3 regions of the Enterobacter sp. E14S genome follow, and region 2 is predicted to be linked to each of the others. Evidence: predicted binding sites of a transcription regulator. Region 2 holds the regulator's gene; each other region holds the start of a gene.
The links. Region 2 encodes Fur, which represses iron uptake genes when iron is present. Its sites were predicted from a motif close to ATAATAATGAGAACNACTATCAA; they were not measured.
Positions count from the first base shown of each region.

Region 1: exbB (tol-pal system-associated acyl-CoA thioesterase) is a predicted target of Fur. The motif match lies at 3,775-3,797, and genes of this name have one in related genera.
Region 3: zupT (zinc transporter ZupT) is a predicted target of Fur. The motif match lies at 3,353-3,375, and genes of this name have one in related genera.

Region 1 covers NZ_JBVODQ010000008.1:73,555-81,212, reverse strand. The annotation lists gene ACZ6J2_RS16240 (methyl-accepting chemotaxis protein) at 1-171, opposite strand, end outside; gene ACZ6J2_RS16235 (TIGR00645 family protein) at 477-965, opposite strand; gene ACZ6J2_RS16230 (ESA_00282 family adhesion-associated protein) at 1,047-1,550, opposite strand; gene ACZ6J2_RS16225 (hypothetical protein) at 1,654-2,058, shown strand; gene ACZ6J2_RS16220 (cytoplasmic protein) at 2,060-2,509, shown strand; gene exbD (TonB system transport protein ExbD) at 2,552-2,977, opposite strand; gene exbB (tol-pal system-associated acyl-CoA thioesterase) at 2,982-3,713, opposite strand; gene metC (cystathionine beta-lyase) at 3,965-5,152, shown strand; gene yghB (DedA family general envelope maintenance protein YghB) at 5,296-5,955, shown strand; gene ACZ6J2_RS16195 (AraC family transcriptional regulator) at 6,001-6,900, opposite strand; gene yqhD (alcohol dehydrogenase) at 7,096-7,658, shown strand, end outside.
Region 2 covers NZ_JBVODQ010000003.1:466,213-473,870, forward strand. The annotation lists gene pgm (phosphoglucomutase (alpha-D-glucose-1,6-bisphosphate-dependent)) at 1-766, opposite strand, end outside; gene seqA (replication initiation negative regulator SeqA) at 791-1,339, opposite strand; gene ybfF (esterase) at 1,523-2,296, shown strand; gene ybfE (LexA regulated protein) at 2,425-2,712, shown strand; gene fldA (flavodoxin FldA) at 2,868-3,398, shown strand; gene fur (ferric iron uptake transcriptional regulator) at 3,689-4,135, shown strand; gene chiQ (ChiQ/YbfN family lipoprotein) at 4,229-4,558, opposite strand; gene chiP (chitoporin ChiP) at 4,606-6,003, opposite strand; gene glnS (glutamine--tRNA ligase) at 6,451-7,658, opposite strand, start outside.
Region 3 covers NZ_JBVODQ010000008.1:33,293-40,950, forward strand. The annotation lists gene hldE (bifunctional D-glycero-beta-D-manno-heptose-7-phosphate kinase/D-glycero-beta-D-manno-heptose 1-phosphate adenylyltransferase HldE) at 1-1,094, shown strand, start outside; gene ubiK (ubiquinone biosynthesis accessory factor UbiK) at 1,209-1,505, opposite strand; FMN riboswitch at 1,625-1,775, shown strand; gene ribB (3,4-dihydroxy-2-butanone-4-phosphate synthase) at 1,882-2,535, shown strand; gene zupT (zinc transporter ZupT) at 2,567-3,340, opposite strand; gene ygiD (4,5-DOPA-extradiol-dioxygenase) at 3,537-4,325, shown strand; partial or broken gene ACZ6J2_RS16040 (glutathionylspermidine synthase family protein) at 4,417-5,576, opposite strand; gene ACZ6J2_RS16045 (DUF1190 family protein) at 5,579-6,247, opposite strand; gene tolC (outer membrane channel protein TolC) at 6,440-7,658, opposite strand, start outside.

The DNA of each region.
Region 1 (7,658 bases), on a different contig from region 2:
CTGGCTGAGTACCGTCATCTGTTTAACCAGCTGGCGATCGACTTCATTGCCATCCGATACGCGAGAAAGGGACCAGGTGCTGTACAACCCAACGCCCGCCCACATTAAACAAAAGATCCCGAGAATCGTCAGCATGACGAAACGGATCGTGAAATTACGGAGCATATTCATAAGTCTTCCTTGCCGTGAGGGTGAGTTCGCCCAGAGGCGAGTACTACTCTCGTTATCGGCAGGAAAGAGGGAAATTATAACGTTTTGTGATCATTTTTAATTAGCGTGGCTTCACTGGTCACACAGCTGCCGTTAATCATTAGGCACGCGCTTAGTGATGCAATTTGTGATGTGATAAGTGCAAAGTGGGAAAGCGCTTTGAATCTGTGGCAGGCGTCGTCGGATAAGTCGTCGGATAAATAGTGCGGTCTGATGCCCTCATCCCGGCCCTCTCCCACAGGGAGAGGGCGCTTAAGTGAGGGGAATTACTTTTTACTGATCTTATCCAGATACCCCATCACAAACGCAGACAGCACAAACGTCAGGTGGATGATGACGTACCACATCAGTTTGTTATCCGGCACGTTCTTCGCGTCCATAAAAACGCGTAACAGGTGGATAGAGGAGATTGCCACTATCGACGCGGCCACTTTATTCTTCAGCGACGAAGCATCCATTTTGCCCAGCCAGCTGAGCTTCTCTTTACGCTCGTCGATATCGAGCTGGGAGACAAAATTCTCGTAGCCGGAGAACATCACCATCACCAGCAGCCCGCCCACCAGGGTCATGTCCACCAGCGACAGCAGAACCAGAATCAAATCCGCTTCGGCAATAGAAAAAATGTTCGGCAGAACATGCCAGATTTCCTGAAAGAACTTAATCGTCAGCGCGATAAGTGCCAGCGAGAGGCCAAAATAGACGGGGGCCAGTATCCAGCGGGAGGCGTACATGGCATTTTCAAAAAAGCGTTCCATAGAGTCCTGTTTGCAAAAGAAACCAGCGCCCAGTATATCTCAACGGCGCTGACTGTTTGCAATAACTCAACGGTACGTCACTCAGACGTTGTCCGGGTTAACCTCGGGACGTGCGTACTCCGGCCAGACAAGCGCCACCAGTTCAGGATAGGCTTCCAGGCTGAACTCGCGAAAACACTGACGCAAATTTAATACGTCCAGATCGGAATAAGAGACCTTCTCGCCGTTAAGACAGCGCTTTTTAATATTGTCATAATATTTATAGACTGCTGAATTCAGATCGCTACAGCGACGCTGCGCCTCAAACAGTCCAGGCGTGTCATTAATTTCCGACATTTTCATGCGCTTAATTGTCGCGTGTAAAAAGTCGATATATTCGTGGTTTACCCGCCAGTACCAGACAGGCGTAACGGAGTTCATCAATACAGAGAAATGGTCTTCCCCTTCCTCTTTTGTCATCAGTTCAGGTTGCGGGGGTTCACTGGTGTCTTTCGACACTTTCGTTTTATTGAACTCCTGCATCAATAAAAGCACACCAGCGGTCAGTAATAGTAATGTGATGACCGTAAAAAAGATGCTGTTCATGGGTTGGCTCCATTTTTTTTGATTTTAAATTTGCCTCATGATATTGTCAACGAATCTCACGCCTTTACCAACCCCACCCTGTTGAAAATAAAGGAAATTAAAAATGCTGCCCGACTATCTCGTCCCGGCTAAGTACCACATTACGCCTGTGGAACAGCAACCGACGGAAGCAGAAAAAGAGGCCAGTTTCACTCAGGGGAAAAGAAAGCTCTCTGATTTCGAGCCCGATATATTAATTGGTGTTTCCCGAACTGGCAAATCCCGAAATATGTTGCTGGAAGAGCACGATCGCCATATAAAAGACCGCTTATTTCGCGCCATAAAAATTGAAGCCTTTGTCCACCTGCTGAATGACCTGCAGGCCGAGGGTGAAATAGATGCCCAGAAACTAAGTCAAATAATGACCGAGAAAACCGAAGAAATTAATGAAGCGGGCAATGAAATTTGGCTTAATTTAATTACGCGCGAAAAAAACAACCCAATCTTTTATAGCCTGGGGGAAGATTAACGTGAAAGAAGTTAAAAACAACGACGTTTATTTGACTTTAGATGATAAAAAAAGTGATGAATTTATCTTAAAGCAAAATCTCGACGCACTAAGAAACACAAAAAATGACGAGATGACGCGTATTACGCAAGACCTGGTATCGATCCCGGCGACGCTGGTTCGTTTGAAATGGCAGAATCGCCGTGAAATTTATCCGCTACAGGTCAAAGAAGAAATTTACGGTGCCGTGATGAACGCTATCATAGAGCAGCGCCCCGAGCTGAAAGAGAAGCTTCTGGGACGTCTTGAGGCCAATTATCAGTATCTGCTTGCCAGAGAAATCGCCACCCTGCGTCTGACGCGCAAGCTGTCCGACGGTGAGTACCGTACCTCAAACGTCACCTGCGTGGCGCTTGATGAGGACGCGCTGGCCCCCTCTTCTACCGCACCGACGGATAATAAAAACGCATAAACCGACAGGCATAAAAAAAGCCGGCTTTCGCCAGCTTCTTTATCACTTCGAGGCCGCTTTCTCTTCGCCGACCAGTCCAATCTTCAGGTAACCCGCCTGATGCAGCGTGTCCATTACCTTCATCATGGTTTCATAATCAACGGTTTTATCCGCGCGGAAGAAGACCGTGGTGTCTTTCTTACCGCCCGTAAGCTGCTCCAGCGCCGGGATGACCGAGTCGGCCGTCACCGGGTCGTTCCCGAGGAACATGGATTTATCCGCTTTCACCGACAGGTAGATAGGCTTCTCCGGGCGCGGCTGGGGCTGGCTGGAAGAGGCGGGCAGATTGACCTTCACATCCACCGTCGCCAGCGGGGCGGCCACCATGAAGATAATCAGCAGAACCAGCATGACGTCGATAAACGGCGTCACGTTGATTTCATGCATTTCGCCGTTATCGTCCAGATTTTCGTTTAGACGCATCGCCATACTCTTAACCTGCGCGCAGTTTAGACGCCGCGTGCACCGGCTTAACCGAGCTGGCGTTCAGGTCGAGATCGCGACTTTGCAGCAGCAGAACCTGCGCGGCAACGTCACCCAGCGTGGCTTTGTAGCTGCCAATCATACGCGCGAAGATGTTGTAGATGACCACCGCCGGGATAGCGGCAACCAGACCGATTGCCGTCGCCAGCAGCGCTTCTGCGATACCCGGCGCCACGACCGCCAGGTTGGTGGTTTGGGTCTGCGCGATACCGATAAAGCTGTTCATGATGCCCCAGACCGTTCCGAAAAGACCGATGAACGGTGAGATCGCGCCGATGGTCGCCAGATAACCATTGCCGCGTCCCATGTGTCGGCCAACGGCCGCAACGCGACGCTCCAGGCGGAAACCGGTACGTTCTTTGATGCCTTCGTTATCTTCACTGCCAGCGGAGAGTTCCAGCTCGTTCTGCGCTTCGTTCACTAGCAGGGTGGTCAGGCTTTTCGCGTGGAAGGATGAGGTCATATCTGCAGCCTGATCCAGAGAGCGGGCTTCGGCCAGCTGCTGCTGTTCCCGCTTAAGGCGACGCTTCTGTGAAAGCAGCTCGGCGCTTTTGCTGAAGAAAATAGCCCAGGTGACAACGGACGCCAGAATCAGGCCGATCATCACAATCTTAACCACGATGTCAGCATGCTGATACATGCCCCAAACGGAGAGATCCGTCTGCATCAAATTATTACCCACTCTGTATCTCCAGGACGCAAATCACAAAATCTGAGCGTAATAATATCAAAACGTCGTCGAATTGATAGTAGTTCTCATTAGTATTTGCATGGTGCCGTAATTTTCGCTCACTTTCCTTGCGCTTACGCAGTAAAAATTTCTTATGCGAATTTTTGCTAATATTTTCTGCTTATTCGATAAGCCTCGGGGTGCAGTTTTTTCCAATCGTGGTAGTCTGGACGTCCAGACGTATAAAAACAGGGTTAGCGAACATGACAAAGAAGCATCTTGATACCACGCTGGTACAGGCAGGACGCAGCAAAAAATATACGCAGGGATCGGTCAACAGCGTGATTCAACGAGCCTCCTCGCTGGTGTTTGATACCGTAGAGGAGAAAAAAATCGCCACGCGCAATCGCGCGAAAGGCGGGCTGTTTTATGGCCGTCGCGGCACGCTAACCCATTTCTCTCTTCAGGAAGCGATGTGCGAGCTGGAAGGCGGCGCGGGCTGCGCGCTGTTCCCGTGCGGGGCGGCGGCGGTCGCCAACACCATTCTGGCGTTTGTGGAACAGGGCGACCATATCCTGATGACCAACACCGCCTACGAGCCCAGCCAGGACTTCTGCACCAAAATCCTCAGCAAGCTCGGCGTAACGACCGGCTGGTTCGACCCGCTGATTGGTGAAGGCATTGCCGAACTTATTCAGCCAAACACGCGCATTGTGTTCCTGGAATCTCCGGGATCGCTCACCATGGAAGTTCACGACGTGCCGGCTATCGTGAAAGCCGTGCGCAGCAAAGCGCCAGAGGCGATCGTGATGATCGACAACACCTGGGCGGCGGGCGTGCTGTTTAAAGCGCTGGAATTCGACATTGATATCTCGATTCAGGCGGCGACGAAGTACCTGATAGGCCACTCTGACGGCATGATTGGCACCGCGGTTTCCAACGCGCGCTGCTGGGAGCAGCTGCGTGAAAATGCCTACCTGATGGGCCAGATGGTGGATGCAGACACGGCCTACATGACCAGCCGCGGTATCCGCACGCTGGGCGTTCGCCTGCGTCAGCACCATGAAAGCAGCCTGAAGGTGGCCGAATGGCTGGCGCAGCATCCGCAGGTTGAGCGCGTGAATCATCCCGCGTTACCGGGCAGTAAAGGCCACGAATTCTGGCAGCGTGACTTTACAGGCAGCAGCGGTCTGTTCTCGTTCGTACTGAAAAAACGGCTGAATAACGACGAGCTGGCGAGCTATCTGGATAATTTTACCCTCTTCAGCATGGCCTACTCCTGGGGCGGTTTTGAATCCCTGATCCTGCCTAACCAGCCGGAACAGGTTGCGGCTCTGCGCCCCAGCGGTGAAGTGGACTTCAGCGGCACCCTGATTCGACTGCATATCGGTTTAGAAAACGTTGACGATCTGATTGCCGATTTAGCAGCAGGGTTCGAGCGTATCGTGTAGAGTGCTGGCTGAAAATGTACTCCCTGGACGCTTTTGTGGACACGGCAATGAGAAAAGTCTGCTTGAGTTGCGCCCGGGATCAAACCCGACGGGCGAATAAGGGAGTACAATAGCGCTATATCTGCTGTTCCACAGGAAAGTCCATGGCTGTTATTCAAGATATTATCGCGGCGCTCTGGCAACATGATTTTGCCGCCCTGGCGGATCCTCACGTCATAGGCGTCGTCTATTTTGTGATGTTCGCAACGCTGTTTCTGGAAAATGGATTACTGCCAGCCTCGTTTTTACCCGGTGACAGTTTGCTTTTACTTGCCGGGGCCTTGATTGGCAAAGGCGTCATGGACTTTACGCCCACGATGGTTATCCTCACCTCCGCCGCGAGCCTGGGCTGCTGGCTGAGCTATCTGCAGGGCCGCTGGCTTGGAAACACGCGCGTGGTAAAAAGCTGGCTGGCGCAGTTGCCCCATAAATATCATCAGCGTGCGACCTGCATGTTCGATCGCCACGGCCTGCTGGCACTGCTGGCGGGGCGTTTCCTCGCGTTTGTTCGCACGCTTCTGCCTACGATGGCGGGTATTTCCGGTCTGTCAAACCGCCGCTTCCAGTTCTTCAACTGGCTGAGCGCCCTGCTGTGGGTGGGTGTGGTCACCACGCTCGGCTATGCGCTGAACATGATCCCGTTTGTGAAACATCACGAAGATCAGGTAATGACCTTCCTGATGATCCTGCCGATTTTCCTGCTGGTGGCAGGGCTGGTAGGGACGATTGCGGTGGTGATCAAGAAAAAGTACTGCAGCGCCTGATCCCCTCACCCTGACCCTCTCCCCATAGGGGAGAGGGAAAAAAGCCTAAGCTCCCTGCATGGTTCGGATGCGTGATGCATCTTCTCCCGGCGTGACGCCGAAATAGCGCTTAAACTCCCGACTGAACTGCGACGCGCTTTCATACCCGACGCGCATGGCCGCCGCGCTGGCCTTCATGCCGTCGTGGATCATCAGCATCCGCGCCTTATGCAGCCGGTAGGTTTTAAGGTACTGCAGCGGCGAGGTGCTGGTTACCGACTTGAAGTTATGGTGAAACGCCGAAACGCTCATGTTCGCTTCTGCCGCCAGCTGGTCGACGCTGAGGTTTTCCGTGTACTGGCTTTCGATACGCTTGAGCACGCGGCTTATCAGGCTGAAGTGGGTCTGTCGGCTCACCAGAGCCAGTAACGCTCCGCCGCCCGGGCCCAGCAGCACGTGGTAGAGAATTTCGCGGACGATCTGTTTGCCCAGAATGCGCGCGTCCAGCGGCCTTTCCATCACGTCCAGCAGACGTTCAATGGCGCAGAGGATCTCTTCCGACAGCGTCGCCGAGTTAATCCCGCTCGACGCCATAGACGGCTGGAAGAATTCGTCTTCGCCAATATCCATCAGCAGCTCCTGCAGCTGAAGAATATCGACGTTGACGCGAATACCGGCCAGCGGAACGGCCTCTGTCGCGAAGGTTTCACATTCGAAGGGTAAAGGTACCGTCAGAAGCAGATATTCATTGGTGTCGTAGCGGAACACGCGCTCGTTGATATAGCCAATTTTATGGCCCGAGAAGAGAAAAACGATGCCCGGCTGGTACATGACCGGCGTGCGCGTCCCGGGCTGCGTGCCATAAAGCAGGCGAATGTCAGGAAGCAGGCCACTGACGCCATTTTCGTTATCTATCAGTCTCTTAATCTGCGCAGTGAGCTGATGGCAGATCGCTTCACGGTTCATATTACGTTACTCCGGGTACGGTTTCCGACGTTGACAGTGTGCGTGCTTTTCCGCGCTTTCTCCAGCGCTCTGTAGAAATGGGCAAGACATCGGCAGGAATGTGCATTGAGAGGATAACCCCGGACGGCCACAATGTGCAGCATCAGGTAGCCCTCTGCGCCACCACGGTTTTTCACCCACTAAAGGGAACGAGCAATGAACAACTTTAACCTTCACACCCCAACCCGCATTCTGTTTGGTAAAGACGCTATCGCCGATCTGCGCGCGCAGATCCCTGCTGACGCCCGCGTACTGATCACCTACGGTGGCGGCAGCGTGAAAAAAACCGGCGTGCTGGATCAGGTATATAGCGCCCTGGACGGTCTGGACGTGCGTGAGTTCGGCGGCATCGAGCCAAACCCGTCTTACGAAACGCTGATGAACGCGGTGAAAATCGCTCGCGAAGAGAACATCACCTTCCTTCTGGCCGTCGGCGGCGGCTCCGTGCTGGACGGCACCAAATTCATCGCGGCGGCTGCGCACTACGCTGACGGCATCGATCCGTGGCACATCCTGGAAACCCGCGGCAGCGATATTAAAAGCGCCATCCCGATGGGCTCCGTGCTGACCCTGCCAGCGACCGGTTCTGAATCCAACAAGGGCGCGGTGATTTCCCGCAAAACCACCGGCGACAAACAGGCCTTTATGAACGAACACGTTCAGCCTGTGTTCGCTATTCTGGACCCGGTTTACACCTACACCCTGCCTGCGCGTCAGGT
Region 2 (7,658 bases):
TCAGATCCAGCTTGTAGTGCCCGGCGATACGTTTCCAGTATTCGATACCGGAGCCGCCCAGCGGATCCACGCCCAGCTTCAGGCCGGCTTTCTGGATGGCCGCCATATCGACGATATCCGCCAGCCCTTCCACGAACGGCTGAACCAGATCCTGCTCTTTCACGTGACCGGACGCCATGGCAGCATCCAGAGAAATGCGCTTCACGCCTTTCAGACCGTCAGCCAGCAGCGCGTTTGCACGATCTTCCACCACTTTGGTGACGTTAGTGTCGGCCGGGCCACCGTTAGGCGGGTTGTATTTGATACCACCGTCTTCCGGCGGGTTGTGGGATGGCGTGATAACGATACCGTCAGCCAGCGCACCACCTTTTTTGTTGTGCACCAGGATGGCGTTAGAGACCGCAGGCGTTGGGGTGAAGCCATTGTTCTCCTGAACAATCACATCGACGCCGTTTGCCGCCAGCACTTCCACAACAGAGATGAACGCCGGTTCAGACAGGGCATGGGTATCTTTCCCCACATAGCACGGACCGGTAACGCCGTTTTTAGCGCGCTCTTCCGCAATGGCCTGAGCAATGGCCAGAATGTGCGGTTCGTTAAAGCTGTGGCGCGCCGCGCTGCCGCGGTGACCAGATGTACCAAACTTCACTGCGTGTTCTGCGTTGCCCACGACCGGTTTCAGCACGTAATACTGCGCGGTCAGCTGAGCGACGTTAATCAAATCGCTTTGTTGTGCAGGTTGGCCTGCACGGCTGTGATTTGCCATTACCGGGTCCTTCTGATGCAAGGGTTAAATTGTACCGCAAACCTTTTCAATCAATTCCGCCGGGAACTGCATGGACTGCATGATGTGTTCAATCATGCTGCACTTGCGGCCCGTATTGGTATTGGTGATCACCCAGTACGGGGTGCCAGGAACATGTTTGGGTTTGGTTTGATTGCCATTTTGCAGCAGCGTCTGCTCGTCGCCCGCGAAATAGACGCGAGTACGGCCGTGAAGCGACTCGGTCGCTTCAGCAAACGCTTTGTTATCCAGTGAGTAAAGTGTAGACAGCACCAGCATAAAGCGGTTAACGGCCTTTTTCTGCTCCGCGTATTCATCGGAGAGCAGCAGCTCGCGCATCGCGCGCACTTTATCTTTTGCCGGCGTCACGGCAGGTTTTGCTTGTGCAACAACGCTCGGCTGAGACACGACATCTTTGGTGACTGGGGTAGCAGGCTGTGAAGCGGCGGAAATTTTAAGCATGCGCCGTAAAATGTCGGACGCGCTCTCCCCGATATGCCGCGTCTGGCTGGCAATATACTGATAGAGTTCGTCATCAACTTCGATTGTTTTCATCTTAATCCAGTGCGATATCTTATCTGAATACAAGTCATTGGGATTATAAGGTCAAATCCCAACAGCGGATAGCGTCAAACCAGGTTGGCCGCAAAAGTCAGATTAAACTGGAACCTTGCAGCCGGGCGGCAGAATGGTCAACATGATACCCTAACCTGACATACGTAAAAAAAGAACTTTGCCATGAAATTGAATACCCGAGCGCAAACTGCACAATCGCCGAACAATAATTCTCCCATCGTACTGGTTCACGGGCTTTTTGGTAGTCTGGATAACCTGGGCGTGCTGGCGCGCGATCTGGTTACCGACCACGATATTTTACAGGTCGATATGCGCAATCATGGTCTTTCCGGGCGTTCCGACGAGATGACCTACGCGGCGATGGCGCAGGATCTGCTGGATACGCTGGATGCCCAAGACCTGCAAAAGGTGACCCTCATCGGGCATTCAATGGGTGGCAAAGCGGTGATGGCCCTGACGGCACTGGCCCCGGACCGTATTAGCGGCCTGGTGGTGATTGACGTTGCGCCCGTGGATTACGACGTCCGTCGTCACGACGAGATTTTTGCCGCCATCAATGCGGTCACCGAATCGGGTGTCGCGACGCGCCAACAGGCGGCTGCCGTCATGCGTGAACATCTTGATGAAGAAGGCGTCGTGCAGTTCCTGCTGAAGTCGTTTGTTGACGGGCAATGGCGTTTTAACGTGCCGGTGCTCTGGGATCAGTACAATAACATCGTCGGCTGGGAAACCGTCCCCGCCTGGCCACACCCTACTCTCTTTATTCGCGGCGGCAACTCGCCTTACGTTACCGACGCGTACCGCGACACGCTGCTGGCCCAATTCCCGCAGGCTCGCGCGCACGTGATTGCCGGTGCAGGGCACTGGGTGCATGCGGAAAAACCGGATGCTGTGCTGCGCGCCATTCGCCGCTATCTTGCTGATACTGCAAATTGATTAAAAAAAAAGCGACTGGAAGGCTGCGGGCTTCCAGTCGTTGGCGTGCCGTTTTTGGTGATGTATGATGGCGCGCTTATCGCCCGGGCATTAGCAGGGCGGCGTGTTTCCCCCGAAGTCTCAGAATCATGGCCAAAGAACAAACGGACCGTACGACACTAGATCTGTTCGCGAATGAGCGTCGCCCGGGACGACCCAAGACGAATCCGCTTTCGCGCGATGAACAGCTGCGTATCAATAAACGCAACCAGCTTAAACGCGATAAAAATCGTGGGCTTAAGCGTGTCGAACTGAAGCTTAACGCCGACGCCGTCGATGCGCTGAACGAGCTGGCTGACGCGCGAAATATCAGCCGCAGCGAGCTCATTGAAGAGATGTTGCTCGTCCAGCTTGAGACGTTACGCAGCCAGGCATAAGTCTGAAAATCCCCTTTATCGCCCTTTTCATGTAGCACAGAGTGCAGTCCTGCGCGATAGCTGTTTCCGCAGGGTTGCCAGTTCTGCTATTATTGCCCTTATCCGTGGCCAAATTGCGCCACCATACTATTAAGTTTCAAGAGGTTATTTTACTCATGGCAATCATCGGCATTTTCTTTGGCAGTGATACCGGCAATACCGAAAATATCGCAAAAAACATTCAAAAACAGCTCGGTAAAGACGTTGCTGATGTGCATGACATCGCCAAGAGCAGCAAAGAAGATCTGGAAGGCTATGACATTCTGCTGCTGGGTATCCCAACCTGGTACTACGGTGAAGCCCAGTGCGACTGGGATGATTTCTTCCCGACGCTGGAAGAAGTGGACTTCAACGGTAAGCTGGTCGCCCTGTTTGGCTGTGGCGATCAGGAAGACTACGCCGAATACTTCTGTGACGCGCTGGGCACCATCCGCGATATCATTGAGCCGAACGGCGCGGTTATCGTAGGCCACTGGCCGACCGCCGGTTACCACTTCGAAGCGTCTAAAGGCCTGGCCGATGACGATCATTTCGTAGGCCTGGCCATCGACGAAGACCGTCAGCCAGAACTGACCGCAGAGCGTGTTGAGAAGTGGGTGAAGCAGATCCGTGAAGAACTGCACCTGGACGATATTCTGAACGCCTGATTTTATCGCGGCGCAACTGCGGTTGCGCCCATGCTCCAGGTCAAACCGATTAAATTAATCGCTACAATCTTTTAACTTTTTCGCCCAGACCTGTACAATGTCTCCCTGATAAAACGTGGTTTTCCATTGAGCAAGTTTGTTGGTGATACCACGTTTTTATAAGCATATTTTGCCTGAGACTTGCAGTTTTCATTTAGCCATGGCAGTTCTATAATGAGACGCATTATCCCGGGTGCATTTTCTGTCACTTCCTACAGAAGTGAATCGTTTAGCAACAGGACAGATTCCGCATGACTGACAACAATACCGCATTAAAGAAGGCTGGCCTGAAAGTTACGCTTCCTCGGTTAAAAATCCTTGAAGTGCTTCAGGGTCCAGACAATCACCATGTCAGTGCGGAAGACCTCTATAAACGTCTTATCGACATGGGTGAAGAGATTGGGCTGGCTACCGTCTATCGCGTGCTGAACCAGTTTGATGACGCGGGCATTGTTACCCGTCATAATTTCGAAGGCGGTAAATCCGTTTTCGAACTGACCCAGCAGCAGCACCACGATCACCTGATCTGCCTCGATTGTGGCAAGGTCATTGAATTCAGCGATGATTCCATCGAAGCGCGCCAGCGTGAAATCGCGGCGCGTCATGGCATCCGCCTGACGAACCACAGCCTGTACCTTTACGGTCACTGCGCTGAAGGCGACTGCCGCGAAGACGATCACGCGCACGACGCGAAATAATCAGTATTCATACTCTGAGCCAGCCGCAAGGTTGGCTTTTTTTTGCCTAAAAAAGCCCGTTGGCACTGCGCCAGCGGGCATGATAACAGCGAATTAGTTACTGTTATTGCTTCGTATTTCTTTCCAAATCTGGTCGCAACGCTTCGCCACTTCCTGATCGTTACCGGTTTTACGCGCCTGGATACAGGCCTGATAATCCATCACGCGGACGTTTTCCTGCGTCGCGAACTGCTCATGCGCTTTCTCTTTCTTCAGCACGTTCAGCACGCTCTGACAGGCTTGAATTTTCTCCGGCGATCCTTCCGCAGTATTTATGCAGGCGCTATACGCCTCCTTCAGACGGGAGTCCTCTTTCGGCGCCTGATTCTGAGCACACGCCACCAGCCCTGATGCCAGCAGCGCGACGATTACGATTTTTTTCATCATGTGCAGTCTCCATACCGGCGGGACTCAGCCCGCCGGTGCGTTCATCAGAAGATGGTGAATGGGGCGATAACCATGAATTTCACGTCACGTTCATCCTGGAAGATGTTGCCGTAACCGCCCGCATAGCTCGGGATATCGGAGTGGTTGTCATACTGGGTGAAGTGCAGTTTGAACATCGTGCCTTTCGCGCGGCCATCCTGCAGTGTATAGATAGCATCGAGGCTGTAGGAAGACTCTTTCAGGCGATAGTTGGGATCGTAGTATGCGTCCGGCGTGGCCATATCGGCAGGTTTTGCGTCCCAGGCGTAAGCGTAAGAAGCACCCACCGCCCAGCCAGGCAGGTTCCAGTTTTTCAGGTCATACATGGCGCCGAAGAAGACCGCTTTCTCGCCGTCGGCGTTGAAGTCAGAGCGGTTATCCCACCAGATATCAAGACGACCGTTGGAGGAGGCGTAGGTCGGGGTCATACGCTGCAGGAAGTAGCCCTGCTGCCCTTCCGCCTTCACCCATGTGCCTTCCAGACGTAAATCAACCTGACCGACCTTGTAGCCGAAGGTTAACGCCTGCAGCCACGCGGTGCCGTCATAAATGTCGTTGACGCCACCGTTGCTGACCTTGTCGCGCGTACCGTAGAACTGGTAGCTGGTGCTCAGCGGGCTACCCGCGACATCGAATTTGTAGCTGGCCTTGGCAAAGTACTGATCGACATAGCCTTGTGCCTGACCAAATGCCGCTTCAAGCACCAGATCGTTTTTGAAGTCGTACTTCGCGCCCAGCGAGTGCAGGTAATCAACTTTGGTTTTTTTATCGTTCTGGTAGAACTTGTCCATTTCGATGTGCCACGGCGCTTTGTACTCGTTGGTCCACATATAGGAGAAGCTCAACGCCCCCGCGTCACCGTAGTCAAAATTCGCCCCGGCTTCCGCACCCTGATAGGTACCCGGCATAAAGCTCCAGTGCGGTGCTAACAGAGTCTGGCCAGTTGGCTGAATATAACCACCGCGCGCCCAAACCGGACCGTATTTAAATTTTGCTGCGGCTTTGTAAAGGCTGATACCGCTCTTATCGCCGGACCAGTCTTCTTTATAGGCTTTGTTGCTGGAGGAGAAGGCAATTTCGTTCGGGTGGGCGCTGTCGCCGTTTTCCGCCATTTCAATCGCGGTAAACGCAGCAATATCCAGACCGAACATATCCGCGGCATAGCCTGACTGGAAGTCCAGGTTGGCGTTCCAGGTGGAGTGAGAAAGGTTGGTTTTGTATTTGTCTTCGGTGACGTCTTTACGGTCACGTTCACGCTGCCAGTAATAAATACCGCCCGTGAGGGTAGAATCATCGATGAAGCCTGCCGCTTTCGCCTCTGGTGTCACCACCAGGCCCGACATTGCTGTCACACCGGCAATAGCCAGCGCCAGCGCACTACGTTTGCCACTGAACGTACGCATAGATTATTCCTCTTTGACGAATTAAAACGCCTGAAGCGGCGTAAATAAAAAAGACCAAATGGTCAGGGGTAGTTTTAAATACCCTCGAATTAACTACCGTCTTTAGGTTATTTTTCGCGACGCGAATTATCAATGCTTTTTAGCGGACAAAAGTCAGGATTATGACGAAGTGCACATAATTAGTAGTGCTTTGTAACATTTGCGGTGAGGCGAGGAATGGCGGGGAATTATCAGGAATTTCAGTGACTAGACGTGGAACATTCTCCTTTTTTTATAACCTTTTTAATTTTCGTAATGACACAAACTTTTTTTTTGAAAAATAAGTAGCACCTCATTGACCTGATATTTTTATCACGCCTCTTTAGGCCCTGTCTTAATACCCTGATCGTTAAATAAAAAAACGCCGCATGGTGCGGCGTTTGTCTCTCATTGACCAGACCAGCAATATTATTCGCCGATCTTCGTCCAGGTATCACGCAGACCTACGGTACGGTTGAATACCGGTTTTTCCGCCGTGCTGTAACGGCTGTCCAGGCAGAAGTAACCTTCACGTTCGAACTGGAACGCTTTGCCCGCTTCAGCGGCTTTCAGAGAAGGCTCCGCATAACCCTGCTTGATCACCAGAGATTCCGGGTTGATGGTCGCCAGGAAGTCTTCCGCTGCACCTGGGTTAGGCACGCTAAAGAGACGATCGTACAGACGGATTTCTACCGGCAGCGCGTGGGAAGCGCTCACCCAGTGAATCACGCCTTTCACCTTGCGGCCATCCGCCGGATCTTTGCTCAGCGTTTCAGCGTCATATGAACAGAAGATGGTGGTGATATTCCCTTCCGCATCTTTCTCTACGCGCTCGGCTTTGATGACGTAGGCATTACGCAGACGCACTTCTTTACCCAGCACCAGACGCTTGTACTGCTTGTTGGCTTCTTCGCGGAAGTCAGCGCGGTCAATCCAGATGTCACCGCTGAACGGCACGTCACGGCTACCCATTTCCGGTTTGTTCGGATGGTTAGGCATGGAGACCAGCTCGCTTTCACCCTGCGGATAGTTTTCGATAACCAGCTTCACCGGGTCGATAACGGCCATCGCGCGCGGGGCGTTTTCGTTGAGATCTTCGCGAATGCAGGATTCAAGGGAGGCCATCTCGATGGTGTTGTCCTGCTTGGTCACGCCGATGCGTTTGCAGAACTCACGAATAGAGGCGGCAGTGTAACCACGACGGCGCAGACCCGAGATGGTTGGCATACGCGGGTCATCCCAGCCTTCAACGTGCTTGTCGGTCACCAGCAGGTTCAGCTTACGCTTGGACATCACGGTGTATTCCAGATTCAGACGAGAGAACTCGTACTGGCGCGGATGTACAGGAATGGTGATGTTGTCCAGAACCCAGTCGTACAGACGACGGTTGTCCTGGAACTCCAGCGTACACAGGGAGTGCGTAATGCCTTCCAGCGCATCGCTAATGCAGTGGGTAAAGTCGTACATCGGGTAGATGCACCACTTGTTGCCGGTCTGATGGTGTTCCGCAAACTTAATGCGGTACAGCACCGGATCGCGCATCACGATGAACGGAGACGCCATGTCGATTTTGGCACGCAGGCACGCTTTGCCTTCTTCGAAGCCACCGGCACGCATTTTTTCAAACAGCGCAAGGT
Region 3 (7,658 bases), on a different contig from region 2:
ACCAGCAGCTGATCCGACTCGATTTTGAAGAAGGCTTTGAAGGCGTTGACCCCGAGCCACTGCACGAGCGTATCAACCAGGCGCTGGGCAATATCGGCGCGCTGGTGCTGTCCGACTACGCCAAAGGCGCGCTGGCGAGCGTGCAGACGATGATTCAGCTGGCGCGCAAAGCCAGCGTGCCGGTGCTGATCGACCCGAAAGGCACCGATTTTGAGCGCTATCGCGGCGCGACGCTGCTGACGCCAAACCTCTCCGAGTTTGAAGCGGTGGCGGGTAAGTGCAAAACCGAGGACGAACTGGTTGAGCGCGGCATGAAGATCATTGCTGACTTCGAGCTGTCCGCGCTGCTGGTGACCCGCTCCGAGCAGGGGATGACGCTGCTGCAGCCGGGCAAAGCGCCGCTGCATATGCCAACCCAGGCGCAGGAAGTGTACGACGTGACCGGTGCCGGTGATACGGTGATCGGCGTGCTGGCGGCGACGCTGGCAGCAGGAAACTCGCTGGAAGAGGCGTGCTACTTCGCTAACGCCGCGGCGGGCGTGGTGGTGGGTAAACTGGGTACCTCAACCGTTTCGCCAATCGAGCTGGAAAACGCGGTGCGCGGTCGTGCGGATACCGGTTTTGGCGTTATGACCGAAGACGAGCTGAAGGTGGCCGTCGCCGCCGCGCGCAAGCGTGGTGAAAAAGTCGTGATGACCAACGGCGTGTTCGACATTCTGCACGCGGGCCACGTTTCGTATCTGGCGAACGCGCGCAAGCTGGGCGATCGCCTGATTGTGGCGGTTAACAGCGATGCATCGACGAAACGCCTGAAGGGCGAAACGCGTCCGGTGAACCCGCTCGAGCAGCGTATGATTGTGCTTGGCGCGCTGGAAGCGGTGGACTGGGTGGTGTCGTTTGAAGAAGATACCCCGCAGCGCCTGATTGCCGGTATTCTGCCGGACCTGCTGGTAAAAGGTGGGGATTACAAGCCGGAGCAAATCGCGGGTAGCGAAGAGGTCTGGGCCAACGGCGGCGAGGTGATGGTGCTCAACTTTGAGGACGGGTGCTCAACCACCAACATCATCAAGAAGATCCAGAAGGACAGTCAGTAAAAAAAACGGGCCAGCTGGCCCGTTTTTTATGTCGGGTGGCGCTTCGCTTACCCGACCTACGTGTTCATGTAGGCCCGGTAAGGCGTAGCCGTCACCGGGCACAACAGGCCGCACTTACTCCTGGTCATCCACCGGAGGAATGGCCGGTGCCGGCTTCACTTCTTCCGGCGCATTGCGGTTTTCCAGCTCGTTCAGACGCTGTTCCAGCAGCGCCAGCTTCTCGCGGGTGCGCAGCAGAACCTGGGTCTGCACGTCAAACTCTTCGCGGCTGACTAAATCAAGGCGAACCAACTGCGCCTGCAGCGTCTGGCGGATTTTCTTTTCTACGTCATCACCAAATTCACGAATGCCTTTTGGCATAGATTCATGAACCTGACGCGCGATCTGCTCAATTTTTTTCGGGTCAATCATTGGCGTTTCCCTTGATGGAAAAGTGTTAGTGTCCATTGTAGCGCGTCATGCCCGGGGTAAACAAAATTGTTTGATGCTTATGCATTGCCCAGGATAATCAATAGCGTTATAGTTATCTCGCTTATTCTCAGGGCGGGGCGAAATTCCCCACCGGCGGTAAATCAGCGTGACGCTGAAAGCCCGCGAGCGCTTTGGGTGAATACTCAAAGGTCAGCAGATCCGGTGTAATTCCGGGGCCGACGGTTAGAGTCCGGATGGGAGAGAGTAACGATCAAGTCGGGCATGGGCCCGCTCACGTTATCTTTTTGCCGCTTATACGGCGCTCCTAAGACTGCCCTGATTCTGGTAACCATAATGTTAATGAGGTTTTTTTACCATGAATCAGACGCTACTTTCCTCTTTTGGCACTTCAACTCAACGTGTTGAACATGCACTGGATGCACTGCGCGAAGGCCGCGGTGTGATGGTGCTTGACGATGAAAACCGTGAAAACGAAGGCGACATGATTTTCGCCGCCGAAAACATGACCGTTGAACAGATGGCGCTGACCATCCGTCACGGCAGCGGCATCGTATGCCTGTGTATTACCGAAGATCGTCGTAAGCAGCTCGAGCTGCCGATGATGGTCGAAAACAACACCAGCGCCTTTGGTACCGGTTTTACCGTGACCATTGAAGCTGCGCATGGCGTGACCACCGGTGTGTCTGCGGCTGACCGTCTGACCACCGTACGTGCAGCGATTGCTGATGGTGCGAAGCCATCCGATCTGCACCGTCCAGGCCACGTCTTCCCACTGCGTGCGCAGGCGGGCGGCGTGTTGACCCGCGGTGGTCACACCGAAGCGACGATCGACCTGGTGACGCTGGCTGGCTTCAAACCTGCTGGCGTGCTGTGCGAACTGACCAACGATGACGGCACCATGGCGCGCGCGCCGGAGTGCATCACCTTTGCCCGCCTGCACAACATGCCGGTGGTCACGATTGAAGATCTGGTTGAGTATCGCCAGGCGCACGAGCGCAAAGCCAGCTGATAATAAAAACGCCGGGAAGTCCCGGCGTTTTTTACCCAATTCCTGCGGTCTGCAGCAGAACCAGACTTAATCCCATCACCGACATTCCGCACAGCACGCCATAGCTGGGGTTGTTGTTAGGATCGATCTCCTTCGCCAGCGGCATCAGTTCATCCACCGAAAGCGCAACCATGATCCCGGCTACCGCGGCCATAATCGCCGCCATCACTACCGGAGAGACCAGGCTACCGAGGATCAGCCAGGCCAGTACGCCGCCAAGGATTTCGGCCATCCCGGAAATGCCCGCCCAGAACACCGCGGTGCGTTTCGATCCCGTTGCGGCATACACGGGTCCGGCGACGGCCAGTCCTTCAGGAATATTGTGTAAGGCGACCGCCAGCGCGATGCCAAAGCCCATCTCAAGATTGCTGCTGGCCGTCACGTAGGTGGCGACCCCTTCCGGGAAGTTGTGCAGGCTGATGCCAAGCGTTAACAGCACGGCGGTACGCTTGATATTGCGCGGCATGGGCGTCACGTTTTTCTGCATTAAATCCTGCGGATGCGCGTGCGGCAGCATCCGATCGAGGGCAAAGTATCCCAGCAGGCCAAAGACAAACATGCCGTAGCCCAGCAGCGGAGACATGCCTTCTGTGCCCAGCGCGGCAGGCAGCATCTCCATCAGGGAGATGAGCAGCATGATCCCGGCAGCAAAGCCCAGTGAGAAGGCCAGTACGCGGTTAGAGGGCTTTTGGCCGAGCACGCCGAGGAGCGCACCGATGAAGGTCGCGGCGCCCGCCAGTATGGTCAGGATCAGGGGGACTGACATGCATTGCTCCTTTTGATAATGATTCTCATTAATATAAATGATTCATTTCTGGCAAAGCGAGGGTTAAAACCCGGCTTTACACATTCCTTACATTCAAATTTCCTGATGATGATCTTCACGCTTATCTGCGTTCATCTTTGCCGGATTGCGCGTAATGTAGCACCATTAAATTGACACCTTCTGTAAGGATATCACCATGACTTCTTCCCGTATGCCAGCCCTGTTTTTAGGCCACGGTAGCCCAATGAACGTTCTGGAAGACAACGTCTATACCCGCGCCTGGCGTCATCTTGGCGAGACGTTGCCGCGTCCGAAAGCGATCGTGGTGGTGTCTGCGCACTGGTTTACCCGTGGGACAGGCGTGACCGCCATGGAAGCGCCAAAAACCATTCATGATTTTGGCGGCTTCCCGCAGGCGCTGTACGACACGCATTATCCGGCCCCCGGCTCGCCTGAGCTGGCGCAAAAGCTGGTAGAGTTGCTGGCACCTGTCCCTGTGACGCTGGATAAAGAAGCGTGGGGCTTTGACCATGGCTCCTGGGGCGTGCTGATTAAAATGTATCCTGACGCGGATATCCCGATGGTGCAGTTGAGCATCGACAGCACTAAACCGGCGGCCTGGCATCTGGAGATGGGGCGTAAGCTGGCAACCCTGCGTGATGAAGGCATCATGCTGGTGGCGAGCGGCAATGTGGTGCATAACCTGCGTACCGCACGCTGGCACGGTGAGAACACGCCGTACCCGTGGGCAACCTCTTTTAACGACTACGTCAAAGCGAACCTGGCCTGGCAAGGCCCGGCTGAAGAGCATCCGCTGGTGAACTATCTGGATCACGAAGGCGGTTCGCTCTCTAACCCGACGCCGGAGCACTTCCTGCCGCTGCTGTACGTTCTTGGCGCGTGGGATGGTCAGGAACCGGTTACGATCCCGGTCGACGGTATTGAGATGGGTAGTCTGAGTATGCTTTCGGTACAGGTGGGATAATAAAAGCAAAACGGCAACCTCAGGTTGCCGTTTTTAGTGTTTGCATCCTCTCCCTGTGGGAGAGGCTCGGGGTGAGGGCATCAGCCGCGGCCTATTCGACAAAGATGTGCGGATAAAACCGTGACAGATCCTGCGTGATCAGCGCGCGATCTTCGCGAATGCCAATCCCGGCCGCAGATCGTTGATGAGCCAGCTGCCAATCAGGGTATAGCTGTCGCCAAATTTCGGCAGTTGATAGAACTCCTGGACGATCATCCCTTCTTCGCCGTATGGCCCTTCAACCGCTTCCAGCGTCTTGCCGTTTTCGATAATCGAGACGTTTGCGCCTTCGCGGGAGAAGATCGGCTTAACGACGTATTTCTCCATTTGCGGGTAATCATCTTCCGCAAAATAGGCTGGCAGCAGGTTCGGGTGGTTCGGGAACATCTCCCAGAGCATCGGCAGCAGGGCTTTGTTAGAGATGATGCTCTTCCAGGCCGGCTCCAGCCAGCGCACGCCAGCATCTTCCAGCTTGGTGGAAAACATCTCGCGCAGCATGTATTCCCACGGGTATAGCTTGAACAGGTTGCCGATCACCTGGTCCTGCATATCCGTAAACTGACCTTTTTCACCCAGGCCGATATCCTCGATATAGAGAAACTCGGTCGCCACTTCCGCTTCGGCGGCGCAGTCCTGCAGATATTGAACCGTGCCACGGTCTTCTTCCGTGTCGCGGCAGCAGGCGAGATGGAGCAGGTTAAAGCCATGCTGTTCGCGCAGCTCGGCAAAACGCTCAATCAGCTTTTCCTGCAGGCTGTTAAACTGGTCGCTGCCTTCCGGCAGGTTTCCGGCATTGGCCTGGTCTTCCAGCCAGATCCACTGGAAGAACGCCGCTTCATACAGAGAGGTTGGCGTATCGGCATTGTTTTCCAGCAGCTTAGGCTCGCCTTTGCCGTCCCACGCCAGATCCAGGCGAGAATAAAGCGAAGGTTGATTCGTTTTCCACGACTGGCGCACAAAGCCCCAGGTGTGCTTCGGAATGCGGAACTTTGCCATCAGCTCGTCGCTGTCGATGACCTTTTCCACGACCTTCAGGCACATCTGGTGCAGCTCGGCCGTCACCTCTTCCAATTTTTCCACCTGAGCCAGCGTGAGCTTGTAATAGGCGTCTTCACACCAGTACGGCTCGCCGTACATGGTGTGGAAGTTAAAACCGTACTCTGTGGCTTTTTCGCGCCAGTCCGGGCGCTCGATGATACTGACTCGTTCCATGATCAGCCGCCCATTGAGCGAGTAGAGGAGGTGCCTGTCGCACTACGCTGCATGCTGGTCTGCTTCGCCACCGATTCACCAAAACCGCCGCGGGTGATGGTGCTGGTCGTCGCAGGCTTCGGCGCCATTGCCGTTTTCGGTACGGTCACTGTGCGGCCGGGGGTCGCTGCGCCGTAGCCTTTGCCGCTGGCATCGGTATATTGACCGTAAGCCGGGCTGGCCGGGTTTTTCGAGCTAAACAGCGGCTGCTGCTGGTAGCCCGCACCGCCGCCCATCAGGCGACCCATCATGTAGCCTGCCATCAGCGGCATCCAGAAGCTGCCGCTGGACTGCGCCTGCGCCTGATTTTCAGGTGCGGTGCCTGCCTGAGCCGGTGCCTGCTGGCACTGACCTTCACCAAACTCCGCCACGCAGTCTTCGCGTGAGGCATATTTCGGCGCGGTGCGTTCTGCTTCTTTCAACGCGCTGGTGTAAGCCGTTTTACATTCGGCCGCTTTACCAGTGGCGGCAGAGCAGTCGTCCGCGTTTTGATACAGCGAAACCGTTTCGTCATTTTTCTCACAGCCTGCCAGCATAAAGACAGCCGTGACCGCCAGCGCAACAGGGGTGAGGTGACGCGCGTTCCAGCTCTTGCGGAACGAAGCGTGATTTATGGATTTTGTCCGTTTCATGTTTGTCTTCCAGGACCCAGTGGTAATAACGCTCAGGATAGAGGATGAGTGGTTGAAAATGAAGCGAAGAGGGGCGGAATCAGGGGGATCTTTACGTTGGCTTACGTTCGGATGTGATTCAGATGCGCCCCTCTCCCTGTGGGATAGGGGCGGGGTGGAGGGCATCAGGCCGCAATGGGCCTGATGACACTCTTAGTTACGGAACGGATTATTGCCTTTGCTGGCGGATGTAGTGGTACGCGCAGCGGCCGGCTGTGCCGCAGGGGTGTTGCTGTTAGCGTTGAAGTTATCAACCGCGGCAACCTGCTCCGGGTTCTCTGGCGCAACGCTGTCCGGAGAGGTGGAGACCGGTTTGCCCAGCGCGCTGTTCAGCATCTGCAGATCTTGCTCGTTCAGCGTACCCAGAGCCTGTTTGATGTTCAGCTGGTTAATCAGGTACTGGTAGCGCGCGCTGGAGAGCTGCTGTTTCGCGTTGTACAGCGTGGTGGTCGCGTCGAGCACGTCAACGATAGTACGTGTACCAACCGAGTAGCCCGCTTCCATCGCATCCAGAGAGCTCTGTGCAGACACAACGGCCTGTTTATAGGCGTTGATGCTGCTGATCGAGGCGTTCACGTTGTTGAAGGAGGAACGCACGGTCTGCACCACGTTGCGGTGGGCGCTTTCCAGCTGCTCGCTCGCGCCAACAAAGTTGTACTGCGCCTGTTTCACCTGAGAGTTGACCTGGCCGCCCTGGTACAGCGGCAGGGAGAAGCTCAGACCCACTTTATTCTGACCCATATTGCTGTCGTCATACTGGGACGTATTGGTTTTAGAGCCGCTGTAGGTCGTATCAGAGACACCGGTAGACGCGCTCAGGCTCAGGGTTGGCAGATGGCCGTCCTGCGCCTGACGAATTTGCTCGCGGGCCAGGTCCTGGCTCAGACGCGCCTGCAGCAAACTCAGGTTGCGGTTTTCCGCCTCTTTCAGCAGGGCGTTAACGGCCTGCGGTTTATCCGTTTTAAAGCTGTCCACGTTCAGCGACGCCAGCTCAGGATAGTAATTCCCGGTGACCTGACGCAGGGATTCCAGCGCGTTGTCGAGGTTGTTACGCGCGGTCACTTCGTTAGCCAGCACGGTGTCGTACTGTGAACGGGCGTTCTGCACGTCGGTGATCGCGACCAGGCCCACGTTGAAACGCTGGGTGGTTTGATCTAACTGGCGGTAAATCGCCTGTTTCTGCGCTTCGGTGTAGGAGAGTGCGTCAATCGCGCTCAGCACGTTGAAGTACGCCGTGGCAGTGTTCAGGATCAGCGTCTGCTGGTCGGTCTGATAGGTCACATCCTGAATACCCGCACTCTTTTCCTGCAGGGTCAGGGCGCGCCATTTGGACATATCAAACAGCGTCTGTGTCAATTGCAGTGAGGCGCTG